3 regions of the Streptacidiphilus cavernicola genome follow, and region 3 is predicted to be linked to each of the others. Evidence: predicted binding sites of a transcription regulator. Region 3 holds the regulator's gene; each other region holds the start of a gene.
The links. Region 3 encodes HspR, which represses chaperone genes until heat shock. Its sites were predicted from a motif close to TTGAGNNNNNNNNNCTCAA; they were not measured.
Positions count from the first base shown of each region.

Region 1 (9,581 bases), on a different contig from region 3:
CCCTCACCCCTGGAGCAGCATTGACCAGCGCAGCCGGCGCGGGCCGCGTCGCCTTCGACCGCAGCCACACCGACGACCTCATCGCCTTCCTGCGGGCCAGCCCGTCGCCGTACCACGCGGTGGCCAGTGCCGCGGAGCGACTGGAGAAGGCTGGCTTCCGGCAGGTCGAGGAGACGGCGGTGTGGGAGGCGACCCCCGGTGGCCGCTACCTGATCCGCGGCGGAGCGATGATCGCCTGGTACACCCCCGAGGGCACCACCCCGGCCACCCCGTTCCGGATCGTCGGCACCCACACCGACTCGCCCAACCTGCGGGTCAAGCCGATCCCGGACACCGGCGCGGCCGGCTGGCGGCAGGTCGCGGTGGAGATCTACGGCGGCGTGCCGCTGAACACCTGGCTCGACCGCGACCTCGGCCTCTCCGGCCGGCTGGCCCTGCGCGACGGCAGTGCCCGGCTGGTGCAGCTGGACGAGCCGCTGCTGCGGGTCCCGCAGCTGGCGATCCACCTGGACCGCGGCGTCAACGACGGCCTGGCACTGGACAAGCAGCGGCACCTCACCCCGATCTGGGGTCTGGGGCAGCCGGACGAGGGCTCGCTGATCGGCTACGTCGCGGAGGCCGCCGGGCTCGACCCCAGGCAGGTGGCCGGCTGGGACCTGATGGTCCATGACATCCAGCCGCCGTCCTACCTGGGCCGCGACCGCGAGCTGCTGGCCGCGCCGCGGCTGGACAACCTGCTCTCGGTGCACGCGGCCACGGCCGCGCTGGCGGCGGCTGCCACGGGCGGGGCGGACCTCCCGTACATCCCGGTGTTCGCCGGGTTCGACCACGAGGAGAACGGCAGCGAGTCCGACACCGGCGCGCAGGGCCCGCTGCTCGGGACGGCGCTGGAGCGCTCGGTCTTCGCCCGCGGCGGCACCCTGGAGGACCGGGCCCGCGCCCTGGCCGGGACGGTCTGCCTGTCCTCGGACATGGGCCACGCGGTGCACCCCAACTACAGCGAGCGGCACGAGCCGGGCCACCGCCCGTTGCCGAACGGCGGCCCGATCCTCAAGGTCAACGTCAACAACCGCTACGCCACCAACGGGGTCGGCCGCGCGGTCTTCGCGGCGGCCTGCGAGCGGGCCGGGGTGCCGTGGCAGACCTTCGTCTCCAACAACGCGATGCCCTGCGGCACGACGATCGGCCCGATCACGGCGGCCCGGCTGGGGATCGCCACGGTCGACTGCGGCATCGCCGCGCTGTCGATGCACTCCTCCCGCGAACTGTGCGGCGCGGACGACCCGTTCCTGCTTGCAGCAGCGCTGAAGGCATTCCTCGAGGGCTGACCGGGGGCGGGAGCACCCGGGCGGGGCGGGGGCACCCGGGCCGGGGTTGGGGGCTCGGGGGCCTGTTCCGGGGCTCGGGCTCCCGGCGTCGAACTCCGGCCCCGGGGCCCCGGGCACCGGTCCTGGCTCTGGCTCCGGGCCCCGGCTCAGCCCCCCGAGCCCCCAACCCCGGCCCTCGCTACTCGTCCATCCCGGCCAGGACCAACGGCAGCCGGTCCGTCGCCCCGTCCACCAGCCGCACCGGGACGCCCCAGTCCTGCTGGTGGACGTGGCAGGTCGGGTACTCGATCGCCGGGTCGTCGTCGCAGCTCGCCGCCATCGCGCTGATGTGCAGCACCCCCGCGCCGACCGCCGGGTCCAGCCGGAGCCCGCGGCTGAGCGCGGTGTCGGCGCCGCCGCCGTCCAGCAGCAGTTCCGGGGGCGTCGCGCTGACCAGCAGCCGGGTGGCCGGGCCGTAGCTCTCGTCCAGCTTCTGCCCGGCCGGGGGTGTGAAGATCACATCCAACTGGAGCGCCCCGGGCGCGACCTCGGTGGCCGGTCGCCGGGTGCGATGCGCGGCGGCCTCGACCTGGACCGCCTCCTCGGGTAGCCGGAGCCGGGTGAGCCGGTGCCGGGCCGACTCCACCACCACGATGTCACCGTCGGTGACCACCGCGCCGCTGGGCTCGCGCAGATCCGTGGCCAGGGTGCTGACCTGACCGCTCGCCGGGTCGTAGCGGCGCAGTGCGTGGTTGTAGGTGTCGGCAATCGCGATCGAGCCGTCAGGCAGCGCGGTCACCCCGAGCGGATGCTGCAGCAGCGCCTGCGCGGCGTCGCCGTCGCGGTGGCCGAAGTCGAACAGGCCGGTGCCGACGGCGGTGGTCACCGTGCGTGTTTCACGTGAAACATAGCGAATGGCTGAAGTTTCCGAGTCCGCGACCCAGAGCCGGTCCTCGGTCGCGGCCAGGCCGGACGGCTGGGCGAACCAGGCCTCCGCGACCGGACCGTCCACCAGGCCCTCGTTGGTGGTTCCGGCGGCGACGGCCACGGTCTCCGTCGCCGGGTCGTAGGTCCACAGCTGGTGCGTGCCCGCCATGGCGATCCAGACCTGCCCGTCGAACCAGGCCACGTCCCACGGCGACGACAGGTCCACCTCGCGGGCCGGGCCCGCGGTGGGGAAGTTCTGCCACCACTGCCGCCCGGTCCCGGCGACCGTGCTGACCTGGCCCGAGGCCAGCTCCACCCGGCGCAGCGCGTGGTTCACGGTGTCCGCGACGATCACGTCGCCGCCCTCCGGGAGCAGCGTCAGCCCCTGCGGCTCGCTGAACCGCGCCTGCCCCGGCGCGCCGTCGACCAGCCCGCGCTCGCCGTCGCCGATCCGCCGCAGCACGGTCTCCCCGTCCTCGGCCAGCTCGACCAGCGAGTGGTGGCCCGAGTCCGCGACCAGGTAGCCGCCGTGCGGCAGCCGTACCGCCTTCCCCGGGAAGCGCAGCGCCCCGGGCTCGGCGGCCGGCGGCACATACGGGCTGTCGCCGCGGCGCAGCGTCCCCTTGCCGGCGTGCTCCGCCTCCAGCTCCGCCACCAGCGCGGCGATGGCGTGGGCATGGCCCTCGCCGGCGTGCTGGGCCACCACATAGCCCTCGGGGTCGACCACGACCAGTGTCGGCCAGGCCCGCACGGCGTACTGCTTCCAGGTCGCCAGCTCTGGGTCGTCCAGCACCGGGTGCGCCACGTCGTACCGCGCCACGGCGTCCACCACTGCCTGGTGCTCGGCCTCGTGCACGAACTTCGGCGAGTGCACCCCGACAATCACCAGCGTGTCCCGGTGCTTCTCCTCCAACTCCCGCAGCTCGTCCAGGACGTGCAGGCAGTTGATGCAGCAGAAGGTCCAGAAGTCGAGCAGGACGATCTTCCCCCGAAGATCGCCGAGAGTGAGGTCCCTACCGCCGGTATTGAGCCAACCACCAGCACCGACCAGTTCGGGGGCGCGTACCCGTGCACGTGTAGCCATACCTGTATCCAACCTCATCGGGCGGTGCAGTTATTTCGGGTCTCTGCTTGTAGCGGCCCCTGACCAGTCCAAACGGTCAGCGGCCGTCTGTCTTGTGCTGCTCGGTCCAGGAATCGGTGGAGACGCTCGGGCCGCCGGTCAGGTAGCGGTGCAGGGCGGCGGCCGTGGTGGGGACGAACAGCTCCGGAATGGCATCCACGTCCACCCAGGCCACCTGCGCGTGCTTGGCGGGCTCGTTGTTGGTCAGTTCACCGGACCACTCGTGGGCGGCGAAGACGACGGTGAGAAAGCCGTTGGGGGACTCGACTCCGCGTGCGCCGTGGATGACGTGGACCAAGCGGAGGGCGTCAGCGTCAACGGTCAGGCCGGTCTCCTCCTTGAGCTCGCGGACGGCGGTTTCGGTGATCGACTCGCCCGGTTCGCTTTTGCCGACGGGGAGGTCCCACTTGCCCTGGGCAAACTTGGCCCTGGGTCCGCGTTGGAGGAGCACGACCCGCCGGTTGTCCAGGTCGTGCACGATGACGGCGGCGACCAACAGGGTCATCGACTCGGTCGCAGGGGGGAGCGTGGTGGGTTGCTCTGTCGTGGGCTGGACCACTGCGGATTCCTTTGGCGGCTGGGGTGGCAGGTCAGGTCAGGGCGTCGCGGATGCGGCGTTCGAGGTCGGCTGCTCCTGGTACACGGCGTCTACGGTAGGTCGCCAGCACCGGCCGCATGGCTGAGACGGCCTTCTGGGTGCGGTCCGAGGTCACGCCGTCCATGAGGTCCAGGGCGCTGCTCCAGGTGGCGACGGCCTCGTCCGCGCGGGCTTGGGCGGCGAGGCTGTCACCGAGGTCCGCGTACGTCAATGCGTGCACGCGTTTGTACTTCTCCGCGTCCCATCGCAGCAGTGCGGCGCGGTGCTGCTTCTCGGTGCCGGCGTGGTCGCCCAGGTCGGTAAGGGTCCGGGCGGTATGACTGGCGACCGTTCCCGCTGCTGGCCCGCTCGCCAGGGAGAAGCTGGGCTGGGGGTCGGCCTGTCGGGTCAGCGCGTTCTCGGCGGCAAGCAGACTCCGGGCTGCCGCGGGCTTCTCGCCTGTGGCGGCGAATGCTCGGGCGTGGGTGATGTGAAGCAGCGCTTCGGTGGTGCCGTCCACGTGGCCGAGACTGCGGTTCAGGGCGTTCTCGACAAGTGCGGCGCAGTTGCGGGGCTGCTTGAGGCTGAGGGCTTGGTGGGCGAGGGCCCGCATCATCCACCCGGCATGCCCGTGGGGGTCTGCTTCGCACGCCAATTGGTAACCCACCTGGTAGTAGTGCTGGGCCGCGCCCTCCTGGCCCAAGTCGTGGTGCTTCCAACCGGCGAGGTACGTCAGCTCGGCGACGGCACCGAATGCTTCCCGGCGGGTCTGCTCGTCGCGGTAGCGCCCGCTGAGCATGGGGGCGGCGGTGTCGGCGAGGTAGGCGCTGACGGTTGTCAGGCCGTGGCCTCCGCCCAGCAGTTCGTCAGCCGCGCCGAACACTGCGGTGATCCGTCGGATGACCTCGATCTCCTCCCGGCCGACCTGTACCGAGCCGGTGCGAGCGCGCAGGAGACGGGAGACGGGCTCGGGGTCGTAGGTCAGGGGCATCGCCACTCCGACCGTGGTGAACGCCGCCACGGCGAGGAAGTGGCGGCGCTCGACATCGGCGCGGCCCAGGTTGGCTGCCGCTTCGACGGGGTCGCTGCTCGTGGCCAGGGATTCCTCGGGGGTGGCGAAGCCGAGTTCTGCCAGGGTCATCCGTCGGCCCGCTCGCCGGGACATCGCCTCGGCGATGTAGTGGCTCACCTGACCCGAGGGCTCTGCGCCGGCCACCCAGTGGGACACGGCGGACTTGTTCGTGCGCAGCACGTCGCCGTTCTCAGCTGCTACGCGTCGCACGGCAGAGGCGAGCGCCTCGTAAGTCCACCTGGTGGCTGAAATAGCTTGCCTAAGAGGGTGGTTGGGCGTTCTCTGCGCTGCCATCGCCGCCCCTCTGCGCTGAAGCTGTAAACCGCGTATACCACTCTACGTGCGCGGATGTATACCGCCCGCAGCTTCGGCTGAGTTCACTGGTTGTCGGCCGCTTGGGTGACGACCACAACTCGGCCACCGGGTCAGAGACCCCGCCACTGCCACCGAGGGAGCACCATGGAGTCCTTTGAACGAGCAAGGCTCGACGCCTACTTCGCAAGGGTCACGGCGCAGTTCCCGGCGGAGAGTCCCGTCACCAGCTTCCTGATCACGCACCTGCTGCCAGAGCGGCCCTGCTTCGTTCGTGCGGTCGCCCAGGCATCGCAGCTTCGCGCGGTGCTGCCGAAGCCCAAGTCGATCCACCCCGGCGTGCGACGCGAGATAGAGCAGACGGTGCCCTGCGACACGCTCACCCGTGATCTCTTCGCGGACGCCGACGCCGCCATCGACTACCTGGAGACGCACGCCGCTGGGGAGTCCGTCGTCCTCCTGGACGTGGGTGGCTACTTCGCGCCGGCGCTGGCCGAGGTCGCGGCCCGGTTCAGCGGCCGACTCCTGGGCGTCGTGGAGGACACCGAGAACGGTCACCGCCGGTACGCAGAACTGGACAAGCTGCCGTGCCCAGTGGTGTCCGTGGCCCGCTCCCCGCTGAAGGACCCGGAGGACTTCCTCGTCGGTCAGTCGGTGGTCTTCTCCACGGAGGCGTTGATGCGCGGGCGCGGCGACATCCTCCATGGCCGCAGCGCGCTGGTGATCGGATTCGGCAAGCTCGGCTCGTCCATCGCCCGGCTGCTGCATGTCAAAGGGGTTCAGGTCACCGTCTACGACATCGATCCCGTCCGCCGCACCCAGGCGCTCGCCCAGGGCTTCGCGGTGGCACGCGACCGCGAGAGTGCGTTGACCGGCGCGGGCCTGGTTCTCTGCGCCACGGGTGCTGTGTCCCTGCACGGAGAGGACTTCCCGCACCTGCGGAACGGCGCCTACGTGGCGACGGTCACCAGCAGCGAGGATGAGCTCGAGCTTGCGGGCCTGCCCGAGGTGTACGCCCGTGCGACGGCCGGCGACTACGTGACCCGCTACCAGACCACGGGTCACTACTTCTATCTACTCAACGGCGGCAACGCCGTCAACTTCCTGCACGGCGCGAGCGTCGGTCCGTTCATCTTCCTGGTCCAGGCCGAAATCATCGCGGCGCTGAGCCAGTTGACGCGGGGCAACCTCGATCCTGGTATCCACGAAGTCCCGTCCGAAGACCGTGCGGCCATCGCGGCGACATGGCTCAACTACTTCAGCAGGTGATCCGCATGCCCATCACGTCCGACCACATCCGCGAGACCATCGCCGCCTACCTGGAAGGGCATCCGCAGGACGGCCCCGCAATGTCCGTCCCCCTGGTCCTCTTGGAGGAGGTGGACGACCTCACCAACCGCAAGGAGTACCGCGGCCATGTCACCGCCGGTGCGGTGTTGACGAACCCCAGCGGCCGGGTCCTGTTCATCCACCACCTCGCCCTGGACAAGTGGCTCCTGCCCGGCGGGCACGTCGAGGACGACGACCCGAACCTCATGCACGCGGCACTGCGCGAGCTGGAGGAGGAGACCGGCATCTGTCCGGAGAACGTCACCCCCGTCTCCGATGTGCCGGTTCATATCGACGTGCACCCCATCCCCGCCAACGAGGACAAGGGGGAGGACGCTCACCTGCACATCGACTTCCGGTTTATGTTCACCACGGTGAGCGACGTGGCTGAGCTCCAGGCAGAGGAGGTCACAGACTCGTCCTGGCGAGGCATCGAGACCATCGCTGATGTGGACCTGCGTGCCCGGGTGGCCGCCGTCCACCGCTGAACCAGGCACCGGATCATGGCGGGCTGTCACGCCAACGGGGCCGCGGTCGTGGCGCGTAGCGCGTGGGCGGAGGGACCGTCAGGAACTAGGCTCCGGGGGGAATCGTCCTATCCGGTGTAGGACGAGACCCCGGAGGCGGTACGTCATGAAGTTCCTGATGCGTGAGCGGATGTTCTCGGTCGGCGACGACCACTGGATCACCACCGAGCACGGCGACAAGGCATTCCTCGTCGACGGCAAGGTGCTGCGGATCTCTGACACGTTCGAGCTCAAGGACGCCAACGGCGTCGAGGTCGCGGTGATCAAGAAGAAGATCGTCACCGTCCGCGAGGCGATGAAGATCGAGCGCAACGGCGACACCATCGCCACCGTCAAGAAGAAGCTGTTCACCCCGTTCCGCGACAAGTACGAGGCCCATCTTGAGGACGGTCGCGAGTGGGAGGTCAGCGGTGACTTCCTCGACCACGAGTTCGAGATCGAGGACGAGCACGGCCGTCGGCTCGCCAAGGTGAGCAAGAAGTGGTTCTCCATCCGGGACACCTACGGCATCCAGGTCGAGGACGACGCGGACATTCCGCTGCTGCTCTGCATCGCGGTGTGCGTGGACCACATGCACGCGGAGGAGCACGGCTGAGGTGGGCAGCTGGGCGGGGGCTGGTCGGGCCGCGCCCGTCAGGTTGAGTGGAATAGACTCAACTTATGTCATGCTGATAGAGGCACATACTCCGCGTAGGCCCGACCACGAGCACAGGAGGACACCCCAGCGTGGACGCGAGCAAGCTCACCACCAAGGCACAGGAAGCCCTGTCGGCCGCGATTCGGCAGGCGTCGAGCGCAGGCAATCCCGATGTCACCCCGGTGCACCTGCTGCTCGCTCTGCTGGAGCAGCCGGAGGGCATCGCCCGCCCGCTGCTGGAGGCCGTCGGCGCCGACCCGGTGCGGCTCCGCTCCGCCGTCCAGCGCCAGGCTGCCGCGCTGCCCTCGGCGCAGGGCTCCACGGTGTCGGCGCCGCAGCTGGCCCGGCAGACCGTGAACACCCTGAACGAGGCCGCCGCCCGCGCCGCCGACCTGGACGACGCCTTCGTCTCCACCGAGCACCTGCTGGTCGGCCTCGCCGCCGAGGGCGGCTCGGTGGCCGACGCGCTCAAGGCCGAGGGCGCCACCGCCAAGGCCCTGCTGGCGGCGTTCAAGGAGGTCAGGGGCAGTGCGCGGGTCACCTCCGCCGACCCCGAGGGCACCTACAAGGCGCTGGAGAAGTACGGCGCCGACCTCACCCAGGCCGCCCGCGACGGCAAGCTGGACCCGGTCATCGGCCGGGACCAGGAGATCCGCCGGGTGGTGCAGGTGCTGTCCCGCCGGACCAAGAACAATCCGGTGCTGATCGGCGAGCCCGGCGTCGGCAAGACCGCGGTGGTGGAGGGCCTGGCCCAGCGCATCGTCGCCGGGGACGTGCCGGAGTCGCTCCGCGGCAAGCGGCTGGTCTCGCTGGACCTCAGCGCGATGGTCGCCGGGGCGAAGTACCGCGGCGAGTTCGAGGAGCGGCTGAAGGCCGTCCTCGCCGACATCAAGCAGTCCGAGGGGCAGGTCATCACCTTCATCGACGAGCTGCACACGCTCGTCGGCGCGGGCGCCGGCGGCGACTCGGCGATGGACGCCGGCAACATGCTCAAGCCGATGCTGGCCCGCGGCGAGCTGCGGATGGTCGGCGCGACCACGTTGGACGAGTACCGCGAGCGGATCGAGAAGGACGCGGCCCTGGAGCGCCGGTTCCAGCAGGTCATGGTCGGTGAGCCGTCGGTCGAGGACACCGTCGCCATCCTGCGCGGGCTGAAGTCCCGCTACGAGGCGCACCACAAGGTGCAGATCGCGGACGCCGCGCTGGTCGCCGCGGCCACGCTGTCGCACCGCTACATCACCTCCCGCTTCCTGCCGGACAAGGCCATCGACCTGGTGGACGAGGCCGCGTCCCGGCTGCGGATGGAGATCGACTCCTCTCCGGTGGAGATCGACGAGCTGCAGCGCGCCGTCGACCGGCTCCGGATGGAGGAGATGGCGCTCGCCAAGGAGTCCGACGCCGCGTCGGTCGACCGGTTGGATCGGCTGCGCCGCGATCTGGCCGACCGGCAGGAGCAGTTGGCCGGGTTGACCGCGCGCTGGCAGGCGGAGAAGTCGACCCTGAACAAGGTGGGCGAGCTGAAGGAGCGCCTGGACGACCTGCGCGGCACCGCCGAGCGGGCGCAGCGCGACGGAGACTTCACCACCGCGTCCCGGCTGATGTACGCCGACATCCCGGCCGCCGAGCAGGAGTTGGCGACCGCGCAGGACGTCGCGCGGACGGAGGCGAGCAGCGCGTCCATGGTCAAGGAGGAGGTCGGCCCGGACGATGTGGCCGACGTGGTCGCCTCCTGGACCGGGATTCCGGCGGGGCGGCTGCTGGAGGGCGAGA
Region 1 is NZ_JBHFAB010000012.1:66,653-76,233, forward strand. It holds gene ACEZDE_RS17460 (M18 family aminopeptidase) at 21-1,328, shown strand; gene ACEZDE_RS17465 (NHL domain-containing thioredoxin family protein) at 1,507-3,318, opposite strand; gene ACEZDE_RS17470 (NUDIX domain-containing protein) at 3,395-3,862, opposite strand; gene ACEZDE_RS17475 (tetratricopeptide repeat protein) at 3,948-5,300, opposite strand; gene ACEZDE_RS17480 (adenosylhomocysteinase) at 5,466-6,587, shown strand; gene ACEZDE_RS17485 (NUDIX hydrolase) at 6,593-7,135, shown strand; gene ACEZDE_RS17490 (LURP-one-related/scramblase family protein) at 7,281-7,769, shown strand; gene clpB (ATP-dependent chaperone ClpB) at 7,901-9,581, shown strand, end outside.
Region 1: the regulator HspR is predicted to act here: its motif matches at 7,813-7,831, upstream of clpB (ATP-dependent chaperone ClpB).

Region 2 (9,581 bases), on a different contig from region 3:
GCGCTCGGCCAGCGTGCTCGACGACGTACGGCACGACTACCTCGCCGGACTGCTGACCCCTCAGGCCGCCGAGGCGGCGGGGCTTCCCACCGAGTACGACGAGCAGGCCGCCAACGCCCTCGCGGTACTGCTCCAGTCCGACCTCCGCCCCCTGGTGGACCAGGGGATCATGGAAGTGACCGCGAAGCGGTCGGTCACCTCCCCCCGCCGCAGCGACGTGGTGGCCGAGTTGGCGCTGCGCCCGACCCGCAGCGCCGCGGTCACCTTTCCCCCGGGGGATCCGGCGCGGGAGCGCGCCGGAGCGATGCGCGCCGCCTACCTCCGGGCCACCCATCTGCCCGAGTACGCCTCACGGCGCTGGCGGGTCACCGGCCGCAGCCCCGACGAACTGCTGGCGGGTGCGCTGGCCGAACTGGTGCGGCCCGAGGCCGAGCAGGGCAACCCCGATGCGTGGCGGGACCGCCTCGAACTCGCTGCGCTCGCGCAGTACCACCTGACCGGGTACGAGTCACTGAAACGCGACGCCATGGACAACAAGGGCGGGGACTCCCGTGGCCCCCAGGACCTCCTCAAACTGATGCTGGAGGACGAGCGAGGGCTCAGGCTGCTGCGGCAGGCCGTCGTCGACGGCCGCGCGGGCGTCGCGCCCCGCCTCGTGGAGGAGGACGGTTCCGTGATCCGGGGCAGGGTGGACCCGGAGGGCGAGCTCCAGCGGGACCCGGAGGGACCGGACCTGGTACTGACCGACCAGTGGCTCCGCTACGACGGCTTCCCGACCGGGGGGCCGCTCAACCGTCCGGTCAGCCTTGAGTCCGACACCCCGTCGATGAAGGCGTCCCGGCTCCAGCAGCAGCTCCTCCACACCGTCGACCAGATCGCGACGATGCTGGAGGACCTCGACCGGATCGAGGGGCCCGGCAGCGGGATGCTCATGGACCAGCGCGGATGGCCCACCAGCGAGACCAAGTCCGCAGTCGAGCGACTGGTCGACGCACAGTCCAAATTCGGGTACTGGGGCCAGGTGGCTGCTCGCCAGGTGGCGCGGGTCGACCGGGCCCTCGGTGGTGGGCCGGACGACGCATCCGACGAGGACGACCTCGGCGCCGACTCGGCGGAGTGGGACGAGGAGTGACAGAGCGGCGGGACGCCGACAGCCGTGTCGGCTGTCGGCGTCCCGCCTCGCCCTCAGTGGAACCGCACTACGCCGCGACGGACTCCCGGGAGGCCGGGTTCGACAGGTCGACCGGCTTGGTCAGCGAGACGGCCGGCTCCAGGGCCAGTTCCAGGACCTGGCGGACGTCGGAGACCGGGTGGACGGTGAGCCGCTCCAGCACCTCGGCCGGGACGTCGTCCAGGTCGGCCTCGTTGCGGGAGGGGATCAGCACGGTGGTGATCCCGGCCCGGTCGGCGGCGAGCAGCTTCTGCTTCACCCCGCCGATCGGCAGTACCCGGCCGGTCAGCGACACCTCGCCGGTCATCGCCACCTCGGTCCGCACCTTGCGGCCGGAGAGCAGCGAGGCCAGCGCGGTGGTCATGGTGACCCCGGCGCTCGGCCCGTCCTTCGGCACCGCCCCAGCCGGGACGTGGACGTGGATGCCGCGGTCCCGGAGCGAGGTGACCGGCAGTTCCAGCTCGGCCCCGTGCGAGCGCAGGAAGGACAGCGCGATCTGCGCGGACTCCTTCATCACGTCGCCCAGCTGGCCGGTCAGGGTCAGTCCGGTGGAGCCGGTCTCGGCGTCGGCCAGCGAGGCCTCGATGAAGAGGACGTCGCCGCCCGCCCCGGTGACGGCGAGGCCGGTGGCCACGCCGGGGACGGCGGTGCGCCGCTCGCCGGGCTGCTGCGCCGCCTCGGGGGTGTGGTGCGGACGGCCGATCAGGCCGCGCAGGTCCTCGGCCGCGACCGTGCGGGGCAGCTCCGCGCCGTCCGCGCCCAGCTCCTGCTGGGCCGCGACCTTGCGCAGGATCCGCGCCACCGCCCGCTCCAGGCTGCGCACGCCTGCCTCGCGGGTGTACTCGCCGGCCAGGCTGCGCAGCGCCTCCTCGCTGACCACGACCTCGTCCGCGCCGAGACCGGCCCGCTCCAGCTGACGGGGCAGCAGGTGGTCCCGGGCGATGACGACCTTCTCGTCCTCGGTGTAGCCGTCCAGCCGGACCAGCTCCATCCGGTCCAGCAGCGCTTCCGGGATGGCCTCCAGCACGTTGGCGGTGGCCAGGAAGACCACGTCGGAGAGGTCCAGCTCGACCTCCAGGTAGTGGTCCCTGAAGGTGTGGTTCTGCGCCGGGTCCAGCACCTCCAGCAGGGCGGCGGCCGGGTCGCCGCGGTAGTCCGAGCCGACCTTGTCGATCTCGTCCAGCAGCACCACCGGGTTCATCGACCCGGCCTCCTTGATCGCCCGCACGATGCGGCCCGGCAGCGCGCCGACGTAGGTGCGCCGGTGGCCCCGGATCTCCGCCTCGTCGCGGACGCCGCCGAGCGCGACCCGGACGAAGTCACGTCCCATCGCCCGCGCCACGGACTCGCCGAGCGAGGTCTTGCCGACCCCGGGCGGACCGACCAGCGCCAGCACCGCCCCGCCGCGACGCCCGCCGACCAGGCCCAGGCCGCGGTCGGCCCGGCGCTTCCGGACGGCCAGGTACTCGACGATCCGGTCCTTGACGTCGTCCAGGCCGAAGTGGTCCGCGTCCAGCACGGCCCGCGCGCCGGCGATGTCGTAGGCGTCCTCGCTGCGCTCGTTCCAGGGCAGCTCCAGCACGGTGTCCAGCCAGGTGCGGATCCAGCCGCCCTCGGGCGAGGCGTCGGAGGAGCGCTCCAGCTTGTCGACCTCCTTGAGCGCGGCCTCGCGCACCTTCCCGGGCAGGTCGGCGGCCTCGACCCGGGCCCGGTAGTCCTCCTCCTCGGAATCCGGATCGCCGTTCAGGTCGGCCAGTTCCTTGCGGACCGCCTCCAGCTGACGGCGCAGCAGGAACTCCTTCTGCTGCTTCTCCATCCCCTCCTGCACGTCCTTGCGGATGGTCTCCGCGACGTCGGCCTCGGCCAGGTGGTCCCGCAGCAGTTGGAGTGAGCGCTTGAGCCGGGCCACCGGGTCCAGCTCCTCCAGCACCGCGACCTTCTCCGCGCCGCTGAGGAACGGCGCGTAGCCGATGTTGTCGGCCAGGTCGGAGACGTCCTCGATGGCGGCGACCCGGTCGACGATCTGCCAGGCGCCGCGCTTCTGCAGCCAGGTGGTGGTCAGCGCCTTGTAGTCGCGGACCAGCTCGGCCACCGAGCCGGGCAGCGGGTCCGGCACCGGGACGGTCTCGATCGGGTCGGCCTCGACCCAGAGCGCGGCGCCGGGACCGGTCGTCCCGGCCCCGATCCTGACCCGGCGGACACCGCGCACCAGCGCGGCCGGGTCCCCGTCCGCGAGCCGTCCGACCTGCTCGACCGTGGCCAGGGTGCCGATCGCGCCGTAGCTGCCGTCGATCCGCGGCACCAGCAGCACCCGGGCCTTCCGCGCGCCGGCCACGGTGCGGATGCCGGGGGCGTGCGCGCCACTGTCCCGCACCGCCGCCTGCGCGGCCTCGACGGCCGCGCGGACGTCGGGGTCGGACAGGTCGAGCGGGACGACCATGCCCGGCAGCACCGCGTCGTCGTCGAGCGGCAGCACCGGCAGGGTCAACGATGAGGCAGTCGCCATGATCTCTCCCAAGTAAGCAAAGTTGAGTTACCTGGACTAAAGGAGATTGACCCCCTCAGTGTTCCCCACCCGTGTTCGCCGTGAGCGATCAGCCCCGGTGCGTCACAATGGCCACCCACCGTTGCCAACACGGAGAGACGCGCCGCCATGCCCGAGCAGCATTCCCCCGAGATCCTGGACCGCCGTGACGGGCCGTACGGCGAGGCGGTGCTGCGGCGCCGCGGCGAGCGGTACGAGATCATCGCCAACGGCTGCTTCCTGATGGACACCTCGGACGGCCGCTCCGAACGCGCCCTGGTCACCGCCGCGCTCGACGCCTTCGCCGAAGGTTCGCCCGGCACCGCCCCGGAACTGCTGGTCGGCGGGCTCGGCGTCGGCTTCTCGCTGGCCCAGGCCGCCGCCGACCCGCGCCCGGCCGCCGTCACCGTCCTCGAACGCGAGCAGGCCGTGATCGACTGGCACACCGCCGCGGACGCCCCGCTCGCGCCCTTCGCCGGAACCGGCCACCAGGACCCGCGGGTCCGGATCGTCCACGACGACCTGCTCCGGCACCTCGCCTCGGCCGAGGCGGAGGCCCGCTACGACGTCCTCTGCCTGGACATCGACAACGGCCCGGACTGGACCGTCACCGAGTCCAACGACAGCCTCTACGGCGATTCGGGCCTGGCGCTGCTGGAGCGCGCGCTGACGCCCCGCGGCGTGCTGGCGGTCTGGAGCGCGGCCCCCTCCCCGGAGTTCGAGCGCCGCCTCGGCTCCCGCTTCCGCCAGGTCTGGTCCATCGAACTGCCGGTGGAAGTGGAACGGGGCCTGCCCGATGTGGTCCACCTCGCCACCCGGTAGGGTCTACGCCCATGCCGCCCCCCGAATGGCCGGTTTGCAGAAGACCGCCTCTTCGGGGACATCACCGGTCCGTACGCTGCTCCTGGCGACGGGTGGACAACCGCGGCTGGAGCGGGTGAAGCAGTGGCTGATGACCGGCAAGATGACCGGCAGGTACGGATGAGACAGAACGGTCCCGCGGTGCTCGCCGCCGGGGAACCCGCAAGCCCTGGGGGCGGTGGCGTGGTCGTGACGGATGTGCAGCAGCAGGAGACCGGTAGTGCCGGAGGTCAGCGGCGCGTGCTCGTCGTCGAGGACGAGCCGACGATCGCCGAGTCCATCGCGGCCAGACTGGGCGCGGAGGGCTTCCGGGTCGCCGTCTCCCACGACGGGCCGACCGCGGTGGACTGCTTCCAGACCTGGCAGCCGGACCTGGTGGTGCTGGACGTGATGCTGCCCGGCTTCGACGGCCTGGAGGTGTGCCGCAGGATCCAGGCGCACCGGCCGGTCCCGGTGCTGATGCTGACCGCCCGCGACGACGAGACCGACCTGCTGGTGGGCCTCGGCGTCGGCGCGGACGACTACATGACCAAGCCGTTCTCCATGCGCGAGCTGGCGGCCCGGGTCAATGTGCTGCTGCGCCGGGTCGAGCGGGCCCAGCTGGCCGCCCGCACCCCGGTCGGCGGGACGCTGCGGCTGGGCGAGCTGGAGATCGACCACGTCCAGCGCCGGGTCCGGGTCTCCGGCGGCGACGTCCACCTCACCCCCACCGAGTTCGACCTGCTGGCCTGCCTGGCCGCGCAGCCGCGCGCGGTGCTGACCCGCGAGCAGCTGCTCGCCGAGGTCTGGGACTGGACCGACGCCTCCGGCACCCGCACCGTGGACAGCCATGTGAAGGCGCTGCGCCGGAAGATCGGCGCCAACTGGATCCGCACGGTGCACGGCGTCGGCTACGCCCTGGAGGCTCCGACGCCGTGACTGCCGACGACGGCTCGGTCCGGCCGAACCTGCTGCGGCGGGCCGGCGGGCGGATCTGGGCCGACCTGCGGCCGCTGGACCCGCTGCGCTCGATCAAGGCCAAGCTGGCGGTCCTGGTCATCACCTCGGTCGCCATCTCCACCCTGATGGTGGTGCTGGCACTGCACTCGGACACCCAGATCCGGATCGTCATGATCTTCTCGGTGGTCGCCTCGCTGCTGTTCACCCAACTGCTGGCGCACGGCATGACCGCGCCGCTGCGGGAGATGACCGCCGCCGCGCGGGCCATGGCTGCCGGGGACTACAGCCGCGAGCTGTCGACCAGCTCGCGGGACGAGGTCGGCGAGCTGGCCACCGCGTTCAACACCATGGCCGCCGACCTGGAGGCGGCCGACCGGCAGCGCCGGGAGCTGATCGCCAACGTCTCGCACGAGCTGCGCACCCCGATCGCGGCGCTGCGCGCGGTGCTGGAGAACGTGGTGGACGGCATCGTCCAGCCCGAGCAGGCCACCATGGCCGCCGCGCTGGAGCAGACCGAGCGGCTCGGCCGCCTGGTCGCGCATCTGCTGGACCTCTCCAAACTGGCCGACGGGGTGGCCGCGCTGGACACCCGCGAGTTCGGCGTGGAGCCGTTCCTGACCGGCGTGCTGCGCGGCCTCACCGTGGACGGCTCGACCTCCGGCGGGGCCAGCCGCCGCCGCGACGTGTCGCTCTCGCTGGACGTCGCGCCCGGCCTGACCGCGGTCGCCGACCCGGAGCGGCTGCACCAGGTGGTCGCCAACCTGGTCGACAACTCCTGCCGGCACAGCCCCAAGGACGGCACGGTGACGGTGCGGGCCCGCGCCGAGGGCGGGCACGGGCTGCTGCTGGAGGTCGCCGACCAGGGCCCGGGGATCAGCCCGGAGGACCGGCACCGGGTGTTCGAACGGTTCAGCCGGGGCAGCGGGCCGACCGCGCAGGGCCCCGGCAGCGACGGCGGCACCGGGCTCGGCCTGGCGATCGCCCGCTGGGCGGTGGACCTGCACGGCGGGAGCATCGCGGTCGCCGACTCGGAGGAGGGCTGCCTGATCCGGATCACCCTGCCGGGACCGCGGCAGGGGCACCGGGTCGGCCGGGGCTGACGGCGGTTCCGCCGGGCTTCCGCCCCTTGCTTCCGTCCCACTGTTACAGGCTTGGGACAGTTGTCCCATGAGGCTGGCTTTGTCCTCATTTATCGGCCTGTTCTGAGCGAACAGCCACTCGTTCTCCCCCACAACGACCGATCCCTAACATCGATTTTCTGCCAATCCGGGGGCCCGCACTGTGATCTGGGCGACGACCGGGGGTCGGGACCTGCGCGGACAGGCTTCGGGGGCGTAGCCTTGGCATCCGCTGTCCACCATTCTTAAGGAAGCGGAAGAGGGCGGTTGCCGCCGTGTCGCCAGAGTCCCCCCATACCTCAACCAGTTCGACCGCCACAGACCCAGGTCCGGTGCACACCGGTCCGGGCGCGGACCCGACCGCAGGGTTCGGCCCCAACGAGTGGCTCGTCGACGAGATCTACCAGCAGTACCTCCAGGACCCGAACACCGTAGACCGGGCCTGGTGGGACTTCTTCGCCGACTACGGAGCAAAAGCGGGTGCCCCCGCCGGAGCCGAGGTGACGGCGGCAGCAGTCCCCTCGCCCCCGGCCGCGGCCCCCGCACCGGCCGTCCCCGCGCCCGCCCCGGCCGTTCCGGCCCCGGCGTCGGCCGCACCGGCAGCGGCTCCGGCCCCGCCGACCGCGGCGGCTCCCGCGCCGCCGAAGCCCCCCGCGGCTCCCGCGCCCGCCCCGCGCCCGGTTTCCATCCCGGCCGACCAGGCCGAATCTCCTAAGGACAGCAAGAACGTGACGTCCCCCGTCGCCCCCACCGGTCCCGAGCTGATCGCCCTCAAGGGCCCCTCCGCCCGGATCGTCGCGAACATGGACGCCTCGCTCACCATGCCGACCGCGACCAGCGTCCGCGCGGTCCCGGCCAAGCTGCTGATCGACAACCGCATCGTCATCAACAACCACCTGAAGCGCGCCCGTGGTGGGAAGGTCTCCTTCACCCACATCATCGGCTACGCCATGGTGCAGGCGATCAAGGCGATGCCGGCCATGAACCAGGGCTTCCAGGAGAAGGACGGCAAGCCCTTCCTGGTCAAGCCCGAGCACGTGAACCTCGGCCTGGCGATCGACCTGACCAAGCCGAACGGCGACCGCCAGCTGGTCGTGGCCGCCATCAAGAAGGCCGAGACGCTGGACTTCTTCGGCTTCTGGCAGGCCTACGAGGACATCGTCCGCCGGGCCCGGCAGAACAAGCTGACGGTGGACGACTTCTCCGGCGTCACCGCCTCGCTGACCAACCCGGGCGGCATCGGCACGGTGCACTCCGTCCCCCGGCTGATGCCCGGTCAGGGCACCATCCTCGGCGTCGGCGCGATGGAGTACCCGGCCGAGTTCCAGGGCTCCTCCCAGGAGACCCTGTCCCGGCTGGGCATCTCCAAGGTCATGACGCTGACCTCGACCTACGACCACCGGGTGATCCAGGGCGCGCAGTCCGGCGAGTTCCTCCGGACGATGCACCAGATGCTGCTGGGCCAGGCCGACTTCTACGACGAGATCTTCGAGTCGCTGCGGATCCCGTACGAGCCGGTCCGCTGGGCCACCGACGTGGACAACAGCCACGACAACGAGGTCAACAAGACCGCCCGGGTGATGGAGCTGATCCACTCCTACCGGGTCCGCGGCCACCTGATGGCGGACACCGACCCGCTGGAGTACAAGCAGCGCAAGCACCCCGACCTCGATGTCCAGGCGCACGACCTGACGCTGTGGGACCTGGAGCGCGAGTTCGCGGTCGGCGGCTTCGCCGGGCGGGCGACGCTGAAGCTGCGCGACATCCTCGGCGTGCTGCGCGACTCGTACTGCCGCACCGTCGGCATCGAGTACATGCACATCCAGGACCCCAAGCAGCGCCGCTGGATCCAGGCCCGGGTCGAGCGCGGCAACGACAAGCCGGAGCGCGAGGAGCAGCTGCGCATCCTGCGCCGGCTCAACGCCGCCGAGGCGTTCGAGACCTTCCTGCAGACCAAGTACGTCGGCCAGAAGCGCTTCTCGCTGGAGGGCGGCGAGTCCGTCATCCCGCTGCTGGACGCGATCCTGGACTCCGCCGCCGAGGCCCGGCTGCAGGAGTGCGTGATCGGCATGGCCCACCGCGGCCGGCTGAACGTGCTGGCCAACATCGTCGGCAAGTCCTACGCGCAGATCTTCCGGGAGTTCCAGGGCAACCTGGACCCGAAGTCGATGCACGGCTCCGGCGACGTCAAGTACCACCTGGGCTCCGAAGGCACCTTCACCGGGCTGGACGGCGAGACCATCCGGGTCTCGCTGGCCGCGAACCCCTCGCACCTGGAGGCCGTGGACCCGGTGGTCGAGGGCATCGTCCGGGCCAAGCAGGACATCCTGGACAAGGCCGGCGACTCCTTCGACGTCCTCGCCGTGCAGATCCACGGCGACGCGGCCTTCGCCGGCCAGGGCGTGGTCGCGGAGACCCTGAACATGTCGCAGCTGCGCGGCTACCGCACCGGCGGCACCGTGCACGTGGTGATCAACAACCAGGTCGGCTTCACCGCCGCCCCGGCCGCCTCGCGCTCGTCGATGTACTGCACCGACGTGGCCCGCATGATCGAGGCGCCGATCTTCCACGTGAACGGCGACGACCCGGAGGCCGTGGTCCGCGTGGCGCGGCTGGCCTTCGAGTTCCGCAAGGCGTTCGGCAAGGACGTGGTCATCGACCTCATCTGCTACCGCCGCCGCGGGCACAACGAGGCCGACAACCCCTCGTTCACCCAGCCGCTGATGTACGACCTGATCGACAAGAAGCGCTCGGTGCGCAAGCTCTACACCGAGGGCCTGATCGGTCGCGGCGACATCACGGTGGAGGAGGCCGAGCAGGCCCTCAAGGACTACCAGGACCAGCTGGAGAAGGTCTTCGCCGAGGTCCGCGAGGCCAACTCGACGCCGACCCCGACCACCAGCGCCCGGCCGACCGCGGACTTCCCGGTGTCGCTGCAGACCGCGATCTCCCAGGAGACGGTCAAGCG
Region 2 is NZ_JBHFAB010000007.1:91,053-100,633, forward strand. It holds gene ACEZDE_RS11695 (hypothetical protein) at 1-1,132, shown strand, start outside; gene lon (endopeptidase La) at 1,200-3,677, opposite strand; gene ACEZDE_RS11705 (spermidine synthase) at 3,825-4,517, shown strand; gene ACEZDE_RS11710 (response regulator transcription factor) at 4,740-5,474, shown strand; gene ACEZDE_RS11715 (sensor histidine kinase) at 5,471-6,595, shown strand; gene ACEZDE_RS11720 (multifunctional oxoglutarate decarboxylase/oxoglutarate dehydrogenase thiamine pyrophosphate-binding subunit/dihydrolipoyllysine-residue succinyltransferase subunit) at 6,889-9,581, shown strand, end outside.
Region 2: the regulator HspR is predicted to act here: its motif matches at 3,700-3,718, upstream of lon (endopeptidase La).

Region 3 (9,581 bases):
TGCCCACCTCCGGGTGCCGCTGCCCGGCCCGGTAGGTGGTGACCCTGGTCCCGTCGTCGAACGGTGGCTGCGAGGCAGAGGAGGAGGAAGCGGAGGCGGAGGAGGCCGCGACGGGGGGTTCGTAGGACTCGGGCGGGCCGTAGCCCTCGGCCGGTGTCCCGTAGTTCGCGTAGTCCCCGTAGCTCGCGTCGGCGTTCGCACTCGCGTTCGCGTTGCCGTCGCCATTCGCGTTGCCGTTGCCGTCGCCGATGGTGAAGGCGCGGGTGTAGCCCGGTTCGTCGTCGCGTCCGAACGAGCCACCGCCAGCCGTCCCCCTGCTGCCCCCAGGGCCACCGGGGCCGCCCGGGCCGCCGGGACCACCCGAGCCACCCGAACCGCCGGCGCCGCCCGCCGAGCCTGCCCCGCTCGCCGCACCCGCACTGCCGCCGGGCGGGGGCGTCGGGGCCTGTCGGCCCCTGCCCCCGCCCCGCCCGAAGCTGAATCTGTTGCTGCCCACACAGGGACGGTACCCGCAGCGGGCCCGCTGTTCCCTCCGGAGGATCTCAGCGGGCCCCTTGCAGCGGAGTTGTGACACGGAGCCGACCCGAACGGACAACGGCACCGAAGCCAGTCCAGCGGAGCCGCCCCGCCCCGCCCCGGCCCCTACCCCGCCGGGGCCGGTGCCCCGCCGGGGCCGGTTACCCCGCCGGTGCCGGGGCCGGTTACCCCGCCGGGGCCGGTTCCGGCTCCTCCTCTGCCTGCGCCTCCGGGGTCGCCTTCACCGAGTCCAGCAGCAGTTGGGCGACGTCCACCACCCGCAGGGCCTCCTTCGCCGCGCCCTCGCTCTTCTTCCCGTTGGCGCTGTCGGACAGCATCACCAGGCAGAACGGGCAGGCGGTGGAGATGATGTCGGGGTTCAGCGACAGCGCCTCGTCCACCCGCTCGGTGTTGATGCGCTTGCCGATCCGCTCCTCCATCCACATCCGCGCGCCGCCCGCGCCGCAGCAGAAGCCGCGCTCCTTGTGACGGTGCATCTCCTCGTTGCGGAGACCGGGGACGGACGCGATGATCTCGCGCGGCGGGGTGTAGACCTTGTTGTGCCGACCCAGGTAGCACGGGTCGTGATAGGTGATCAGGCCCTCGACCGGGTTGACCGGGACCAGCTTGCCCTCGTCGACCAGGTGCTGCAGCAGCTGGGTGTGGTGGATCACCTCGAAGTGCCCGCCCAGCTGCGGGTACTCGTTCGCAATGGTGTTGAAGCAGTGCGGGCAGGTGGCGACGATGCGCTTGACCGGCGCGTCCTCCAGCACCGTGTTCAGCGTCTCGACGTTCTGCGCGCCGAGCATCTGGAACAGGAACTCGTTGCCCAGCCGCCGCGCCGAGTCGCCGGTGCAGGACTCCTCCTTGCCGAGGATGGCGAACTTCACCCCCGCTGTGTGCAGCAGCTCCGCGAACGCCTTGGTGGTCTTCTTGGCCCGGTCCTCCAGCGCGCCCGCGCAGCCGACCCAGTACAGGTACTCGACCTCGGCCGGGTCGATGTCCTCGCCGATCACCGGGACCTCGATCCCGGTCTCCTTCTTCAGCTCCTTCACCCAGTCGAGCCGGGCCTTGGTGGCCATGCCCCACGGGTTGCCCTTGTTCTCCAGGTTCTTGAGCATCGTCCCGGCCTCGGTCGGGAACGACGACTCGATCATCACCTGGTAGCGGCGCATGTCGACGATGTGGTCGATGTGCTCGATGTCCACCGGGCACTGCTCGACGCAGGCGCCGCAGGTGGTGCAGGACCACAGCACGTCCGGGTCGATGACCCCGTTCTCCTCGGCCGTCCCGATCAGCGGGCGCTCGGCCTCGGCCAGCGCCGCCGCCGGGACCCCGGCCAGCTGCTCCGCGGTCGCGGTCTCATTGCCCTCGGCGTCCTTGCCGCCGCCCGCGAGCAGGTACGGGGCCTTGGCGTAGGCGTGCTCGCGCAGGTTCATGATCAGCAGCTTGGGCGACAGCGGCTTGCCGGTGTTCCAGGCCGGGCACTGCGACTGGCAGCGTCCGCACTCGGTGCAGGTGGAGAAGTCCAGCAGGCCCTTCCAGGAGAACTGCTCGACCTGGGAGACGCCGAACACCGCGTCGTCGGCCGGGTCCTCGAAGTCGATCGGGGCGCCGCCGGAGCTCATCGGCAGCAGCTCGCCGAGCGCGACGCCCCCGCTCTCCTCGCGCTTGAAGTAGATGTTGAAGAAGGCCAGGAAGCGGTGCCAGGCCACGCCCATCGAGGGGTTGAGCCCGATGGTGATCGCCCAGGTGAAGGAGATCGTGATCTTCAGCATCGCGAAGAGGTAGACCAGGTTCTCCAGCGTGGAGGCGCTCGTCCCCTTGAACGCCAGCGCGATCGGGTAGCTGACCGCGTACGCCGCGCCGTAGTGCACGTCGGCGAGCGCGCCCTCCAGGCCGCGCAGCACCAGGATGCAGATGCCGATGCCGAGGATCACGTACTCGACGAAGAACGCCTGCCAGGCGATCGACCCGGCGAAGCGGCTCTTGCGGCCGGCCCTCCCGGGCAGCGACAGCAGCCGGATCACGATCAGCACGATGATGCCCAGCGTGGTGAAGAGGCCGACGACCTCCTCGAACAGCTCGTACGGCCACCAGTGGCCGATCACCGGCAGCGCGAAGTCGGCCTGGAACAGCTGGCCGAACGCGGTGACCAGGGTCAGCACCAGGCAGAAGAAGCCGGTGGCGACGAACCAGTGGGCCACCCCGACCACACCCCAGGTGGTCATCCTGGTGTGGCCGAGGAACTCCCTGGCCACCGTCTTCACCCGCTGCGCCGGGTTCCCGGTGCGCGCGCCCGCGGGCACGTCGGCGCCGAGCTTGACGAAGGTGTAGATGTACAGGGCGGCGCGCGCTGCCAGCGCGGTACCGACCAGTGTCGTGACCAGTGAGATCACGATCGCGGCGAGCTGCATCGCTCCGTCTCCTAAGGCTGGCGGCATAGCGTTCCACTGATAGTACCGGCCGGTAACTTAACCGGTCACCACCGGGCACCCACGGGCCGGGCACGGGTCGGGCACGGGCACCTGCGGGGTGCCGATCAGGCGGACGATACCGCGCCCACCCTGGAGTCGCGCACTATGCGCCCGGTCACATCGCCCCATTCGGCGTAGGGGCTGCATAAAGTTGAGCGCCTCACACTCAGCTCTGTTGACGAAGCGGGATCCGCCGTGCATGCTTGAGCCTGTTCAGCTCAACTTCCCTCTGGAGGGTTCCACGATGGCTCGTGCGGTCGGAATCGACCTCGGTACGACGAACTCTGTCGTCAGCGTCCTCGAAGGCGGTGAGCCCACCGTCATCACCAACGCCGAGGGCGCCCGGACCACACCGTCCGTCGTCGCCTTCGCCAAGAACGGCGAGGTCCTCGTCGGCGAGGTGGCCAAGCGCCAGGCGGTGACCAACGTCGACCGGACCATCCGGTCCGTGAAGCGTCACATGGGCACCGACTGGAAGGTGAACATCGACGGCAAGGACTTCACGCCGCAGCAGATGTCCGCCTTCATCCTGCAGAAGCTCAAGCGCGACGCCGAGGCCTACCTGGGCGAGAAGGTCGCGGACGCGGTCATCACCGTCCCGGCCTACTTCAACGACTCGGAGCGGCAGGCCACCAAGGAGGCCGGTGAGATCGCGGGCCTCAACGTCCTGCGCATCGTCAACGAGCCCACCGCCGCCGCCCTCGCCTACGGCCTGGACAAGGACGACCAGACGATCCTGGTGTTCGACCTCGGCGGCGGCACCTTCGACGTGTCGCTGCTGGAGATCGGCGACGGCGTGGTCGAGGTCAAGGCCACCAACGGCGACAACCACCTCGGTGGCGACGACTGGGACCAGCGGGTGATGGACCACCTGGTCAAGCAGTTCCAGAACGGCCACGGCGTCGACCTGTCCAAGGACAAGATGGCGCTCCAGCGGCTGCGCGAGGCGGCCGAGAAGGCCAAGATCGAGCTCTCCTCCGCGGCTGAGACCACGATCAACCTGCCCTACATCACGGCCTCCGCCGAGGGCCCGCTGCACCTGGACGAGAAGCTCACCCGCTCCCAGTTCCAGCAGCTGACCTCGGACCTGCTGGACCGCTGCAAGACCCCGTTCCACAACGTCATCAAGGACGCCGGCATCCAGCTGTCCGAGATCGACCACGTGGTCATGGTCGGCGGTTCCACCCGGATGCCCGCGGTCGCCGAGCTGGTCCGCGAGCTGACCGGCGGCAAGGAGCCCAACAAGGGCGTCAACCCGGACGAGGTCGTCGCCATCGGCGCGACCCTCCAGGCCGGCGTGCTCAAGGGCGAGGTCAAGGACGTCCTGCTGCTCGACGTCACCCCGCTGTCCCTCGGCATCGAGACCAAGGGCGGCATCATGACCAAGCTGATCGAGCGCAACACGACCATCCCGACCAAGCGCTCCGAGATCTTCACCACGGCCGAGGACAACCAGCCGTCCGTGCAGATCCAGGTCTACCAGGGCGAGCGCGAGATCGCGGCGTACAACAAGAAGCTCGGGATGTTCGAGCTGACCGGCCTGCCGCCGGCCCCGCGCGGGCTGCCGCAGATCGAGGTCACCTTCGACATCGACGCCAACGGCATCATGCACGTCTCCGCCAAGGACCTCGGTACCGGCAAGGAGCAGCGCATGGCCGTCACCGGCGGCTCGGCCCTCCCCAAGGAGGACATCGCGCGGATGATGCGCGAGGCCGAGGAGTTCGCCGAGGACGACCACAAGCGCCGCGAGGCCGCCGAGACCCGCAACACCGCCGAGCAGCTCGTCTACACGACCGAGAAGTTCGTCAAGGACAACGAGGACAAGGTCCCCGGCGAGGTCAAGGACGAGGTCGCGGCTGCCGTGGCCGAGCTGAAGGAAGCCCTCAAGGGCGAGGACAGCGGCGCGATCAGCGCGGCCACCGAGAAGCTCTCGGCGACCTCGCAGAAGCTCGGCCAGGCGCTCTACGCGCAGGCCGGCGAGGGTGCGGCCGCGGCCGGCGGTCCGTCCGACGCCCCGCAGGACGCCGCTGCCGCCGGTGACGACGACGTGGTCGACGCCGAGATCGTCGACGACGAGAAGCGCGAGGGCGGTGCGCAGTGACCGAGGAGAAGACGACGGGCGACGCCAAGGAGCCCGGCGCCGACTCCGCCGCCAAGGCCGAGGGGGCCGCCGAGGCCCCCGAGGCCGGGGCGTCCGGTGCCGAGGGCTCGGCCGCGAAGGAGCTGGCCGAGGCCCGCAAGGGCCTGGCCGAGCGCACGGCCGACCTGCAGCGGCTGCAGGCCGAGTACCAGAACTACCGCAAGCGGGTCGAGCGGGACCGGGTGACGGTGCGTGAGATCGCCGTCGCCGCGCTCCTGGAGAACCTGCTCCCGGTGCTGGACGACATCGGCCGGGCGCGCGACCACGACGAGCTGACCGGCGGCTTCAAGTCGGTCGGCGAGTCGCTGGAGAGCGTGGCCTCCAAGCTGGGGCTGCAGCAGTTCGGGAAGCAGGGCGAGCCCTTCGACCCGCAGCTGCACGAGGCGCTGATGCACAGTTACTCCGCCGACGTCACCGAGACCACGTGCGTGCAGATCCTGCAGCCGGGGTACAAGATCGGCGACCGGATCATCCGTCCGGCGCGGGTCGCCGTGGCGGAGCCCGAGCCCGGCGCCGCGGCGGACGCCGCGGACGCGACCGACGACGCTGCCGAAGCCAAGGGCGACGGTGGCGACGAGGACTGACCGGGTGGTGACTGTGGGACCGTACGCCGGTGAGTCCGGGGTGCGGTCCCACCGTCCCATCACCGTGGCCGCTGCCAGTGCCACCCCTGCCACCCCTGCGCGAAGGAGGCGATTCCGTTGAGCAGCAAGGACTTCGTGGAGAAGGACTACTACAAGGTCCTCGGCGTGCCCAAGGACGCCTCACTCGCGGAGATCAAGAAGGCGTACCGGAAGCTGGCCCGGGAGTTCCACCCGGACGCCAACAAGGGCGACCGCAAGGCCGAGGAGCGCTTCAAGGAGATCTCCGAGGCCAATGACGTGCTCTCGGACGCCAAGCGGCGCAAGGAGTACGACGAGGCGCGGGCGCTGTTCGCCAACGGCGGCGGGTTCCGCACCGGCGGCGGTGGCGGCTTCGACTTCGGCGACCTGTTCGGCGGCAGCCAGCAGGGCGGCACCTTCGGCGGCGGGGGCGGCGGCGGTCTCGGCGACGTCTTCGGCGGCATCTTCAACCGCGGTGGCGGCGGCACCCGCACCGCGCAGCCGCGGCGCGGCGCCGACGTCGAGTCGGACGTCACGCTGAGCTTCATGGAGGCGGTCGAGGGCACCACCGTGCCGCTGCGGATGACCAGCCAGGCCGCGTGCAAGACCTGCGCGGGCACCGGCGCCAAGGCCGGGACCACCCCGCGGGTCTGCCCGACCTGCGTCGGGACCGGCCACGTCCAGCGCGGCCAGGGCAACTTCGCCCTGTCCGACCCCTGCCGCGACTGCAAGGGCCGCGGCCTGATCGTCGACGACCCGTGCGAGGTCTGCCACGGCAGCGGGCGCGCCACCTCGGCGCGGACGATGCAGGTGCGGATCCCGGCCGGGGTGTCCGACAACCAGCGGATCCGGCTCAAGGCCAAGGGCGCCCAGGGCGAGCGCGGCGGCCAGCCGGGCGACCTCTACGTCACCGTGCACGTCCAGGAGCACCCGGTGTTCGGGCGCAGGGGCGACAACCTGACCGTGACCGTGCCGGTGACCTTCCCCGAGGCGGCGCTCGGCGGGACGATCAGGGTGCCGACCCTGGGCGGCCCCGCGGTCACCCTCAAGATCCCCGCGGGGACGGCCAACGGCCGTACCATGCGGGCCCGCGGCAAGGGCGCGGTCCGCAAGGACGGCACCCGCGGCGACCTGCTGGTGACGGTGGAGGTCGCGGTCCCGGAGGAGGTCGAGGGCGAGGCGCTGGCGGCACTGGAGAAGTACCGCGAGGCGACGACCGCGGAGAACCCGCGGTCAGCACTGTTCAAGGCGGCGGAGGAGGCCTGAGGTGATGGACGGCAACGGCGGTCACAGTGGTGGCGGCCCCGGACACGGCTCCGTGTCCGGGCCCGGCTCCGCGCACGGTTCCGGGCCGGCGATCGGCGTCGGGCTCGGCGGCGGGCTGCCCGGCGGCCCGCGCCCGTCCCGGGGCGGGGGCCCGAGCGGCGGCTACCAGCTGACCGAACTGACCCCGGTCTACGTCATCTCGGTCGCCGCGCAGCTCAGCGGGCTGCACCCGCAGACGCTGCGGCAGTACGACCGGCTCGGCCTGGTCTGCCCGGACCGCACGGCCGGGCGCGGGCGGCGCTACTCCGCCCGGGACATCGAGCAGCTCCGCGAGGTGCAGCGGCTGTCCCAGGAGGACGGCATCAACCTGGCCGGGATCAAGCGGATCATCGAGCTGGAGAACCAGGTCAGCGCGCTGCGGGCGCGGGTGGCCGAGCTCCAGGGCGAGGTCGCCAGCGCGGGCGCCGCGGCGACCCAGCGGGAGGCGGCGGTGCACGCCTCCTACCGGCGCGACCTGGTCCCGTACCAGCAGGTGCAGCAGAGCAGCGCGCTGGTGGTCTGGCGACCGCGGCGGCGCAGCGAGTAGTCGCAGCGCTGCGGGCGACCGGACCACCATGCGGGGCCGAAAACGGGTGAGGGGCCGTGTCCGGACGGACACGGCCCCTTCACCCGTGCGAAGAAGTCAGCAGCGGGCCTGCGACACCCGGGGGTGCGGCCTACCAGTAGACGTCAGCAGGCTGGGCCACAGGCCGGGCGTGGGGCGCGGCTGCTGTAGCTGCGAACGCCTGACCGCCACCTGCCAGAAGCAATGCTGCTGCAGCAAGCGCGGGGATCGCTGCAAGCCGTGTCAACCGACGTATCTTGCTCACGGAGTACCCCTTTCACTGAAAAACTGCCAGGGGTCGTGTGGTCGTACCCGCCTTCTCGGCGGTAGACCTCCCCCTTGGCTAGGCCATGTATCAGAATTGCTTCTGACAGCCGTCCGACCCAGTGTTCGATGGTGGCAACAAGTGGCCGGTCCGCTTCCGGCCAGAGGACGTTATGGGGCAAAGGTGAATAAATGACCACGCTCGACCCGAACCTCCCTCCCGAGCTGGATGGCTATGCCATCACCCTGTACCTCTGCGCCATCCAGGACGGCGAGCTGACCAGGGACGTCGCCCGCTCCGAGACCGGCCTCGGCGCCGCCGAACTCGACCGGAGCCTGAATCAACTGGTGGAGAACCGGCTGCTCGCCCCGGCCGCCGGCTCCCCCGACCTCTGGCTGCCGATCAACCCCGAGGTCGCCGCCGCCCGCGTGGTGGAGCCGATGGAGGACATGATCCGAACCTACCGGCAGTCCGCTGAGCGCACCCGGGAACGCGTGCTCCAGCTGATGCCGGCCTACCTCGCCAGGACGGGTGACGTCCTGCCGACCGGACAGCGTTCGGTCGAGACCATCACCGACGCGGAGGAGGTGCGCATCCTCATCAGGGACGCCTCGGACCGCTGCTCCAAGGAACTGATGACGGTACACCCGAGCATCCGGCGCGATCCGACGACCTCGGAGGGAGCGCTCTCGCAGAACCTGGAGATCATCACCCGCGGCGTCCGGATGCGGGTCCTCTACCAGCACACGGTCCGGGCCGACCTGCCGATGCACTCCTACGCGTCCACCCTGGTCGGGGCCGGCGCGCAGGTCAGGACCGCGGACCAGCTCACCGAGCGGATGCTGATCTTCGACCGGCAGACCGTGTTCATACCCAAGTGGTCCCAGCGCGACCAGACCCCGGGCGCGGTCATCGTCCGGGAGCCGGTGCTGGTGTCCTTCCTCTGCTCACTGTTCGAACAGTTCTGGCTCACCGCCGTCCCGTTCGGCCTTGAGGGTCCCGGCTACCAGGGGGTGTCGGACGAGATGCGCCGGTCCATCCTGCAGTTGCTCGGCCAGGGCCTCAAGGACGAGGGCGTGGCCCGCAAGCTGGGCATGTCCGTCCGTACCTGCCGACGCCACATCGCGGCCCTGATGCAGGAGTTGGGCGCCGAGAGCCGGTTCGAGGCAGGAGTCAAGGCAGCGCAGTTGGGCCTGCTCATCGAGGATTCGAACGGGTAGTTCCCTGCCAGGCAACTTGATGCCACTGGTTCGGCATGGACGAGCAGTCGCACGCCCGTGCACCATCGAGACATTCCCCCGAAGGGTTGGCGGTTCCGGCCGTACAACCCAGGCACAAGTCCTCTGAAACGGTAGTGGACTTGATGTTCAGAGGTCAACTATCTCGATGGAGACCACCATGAACGAGCTGCATGACGTCGGCCTGAGCGTGGACCCCGCCACTGCTGCTGTCGCCGCCGCCGAGCTCGCCGCCGACGCCCGCCGCAGTCTTCGGGTCTTCCTCGCCGCCCCCTCGTTGCGACTGACCGGCCCCGCCGACGGAGTGTTCACGCTGGCCCTGCGCGGACGGGTGACCGCCCTGCGCGAGGCGCTGCTGGACGCCGGCGTCACCGTCTACAGCCAGCACCACGACGACTGCTGGACCACCCGCGGCCTCGGCACCGGCTACCGCGTGCCCTCCGCCTTCCGCGGCATGCAGTCGGCCGACCTGG
Region 3 is NZ_JBHFAB010000008.1:194,805-204,385, reverse strand. It holds gene ACEZDE_RS13705 (Yip1 family protein) at 1-496, opposite strand, end outside; gene ACEZDE_RS13700 ((Fe-S)-binding protein) at 702-2,933, opposite strand; gene dnaK (molecular chaperone DnaK) at 3,238-5,094, shown strand; gene grpE (nucleotide exchange factor GrpE) at 5,091-5,717, shown strand; gene dnaJ (molecular chaperone DnaJ) at 5,835-7,001, shown strand; gene ACEZDE_RS13680 (heat shock protein transcriptional repressor HspR) at 7,006-7,587, shown strand; gene ACEZDE_RS13675 (helix-turn-helix transcriptional regulator) at 8,062-9,090, shown strand; gene ACEZDE_RS13670 (hypothetical protein) at 9,269-9,581, shown strand, end outside.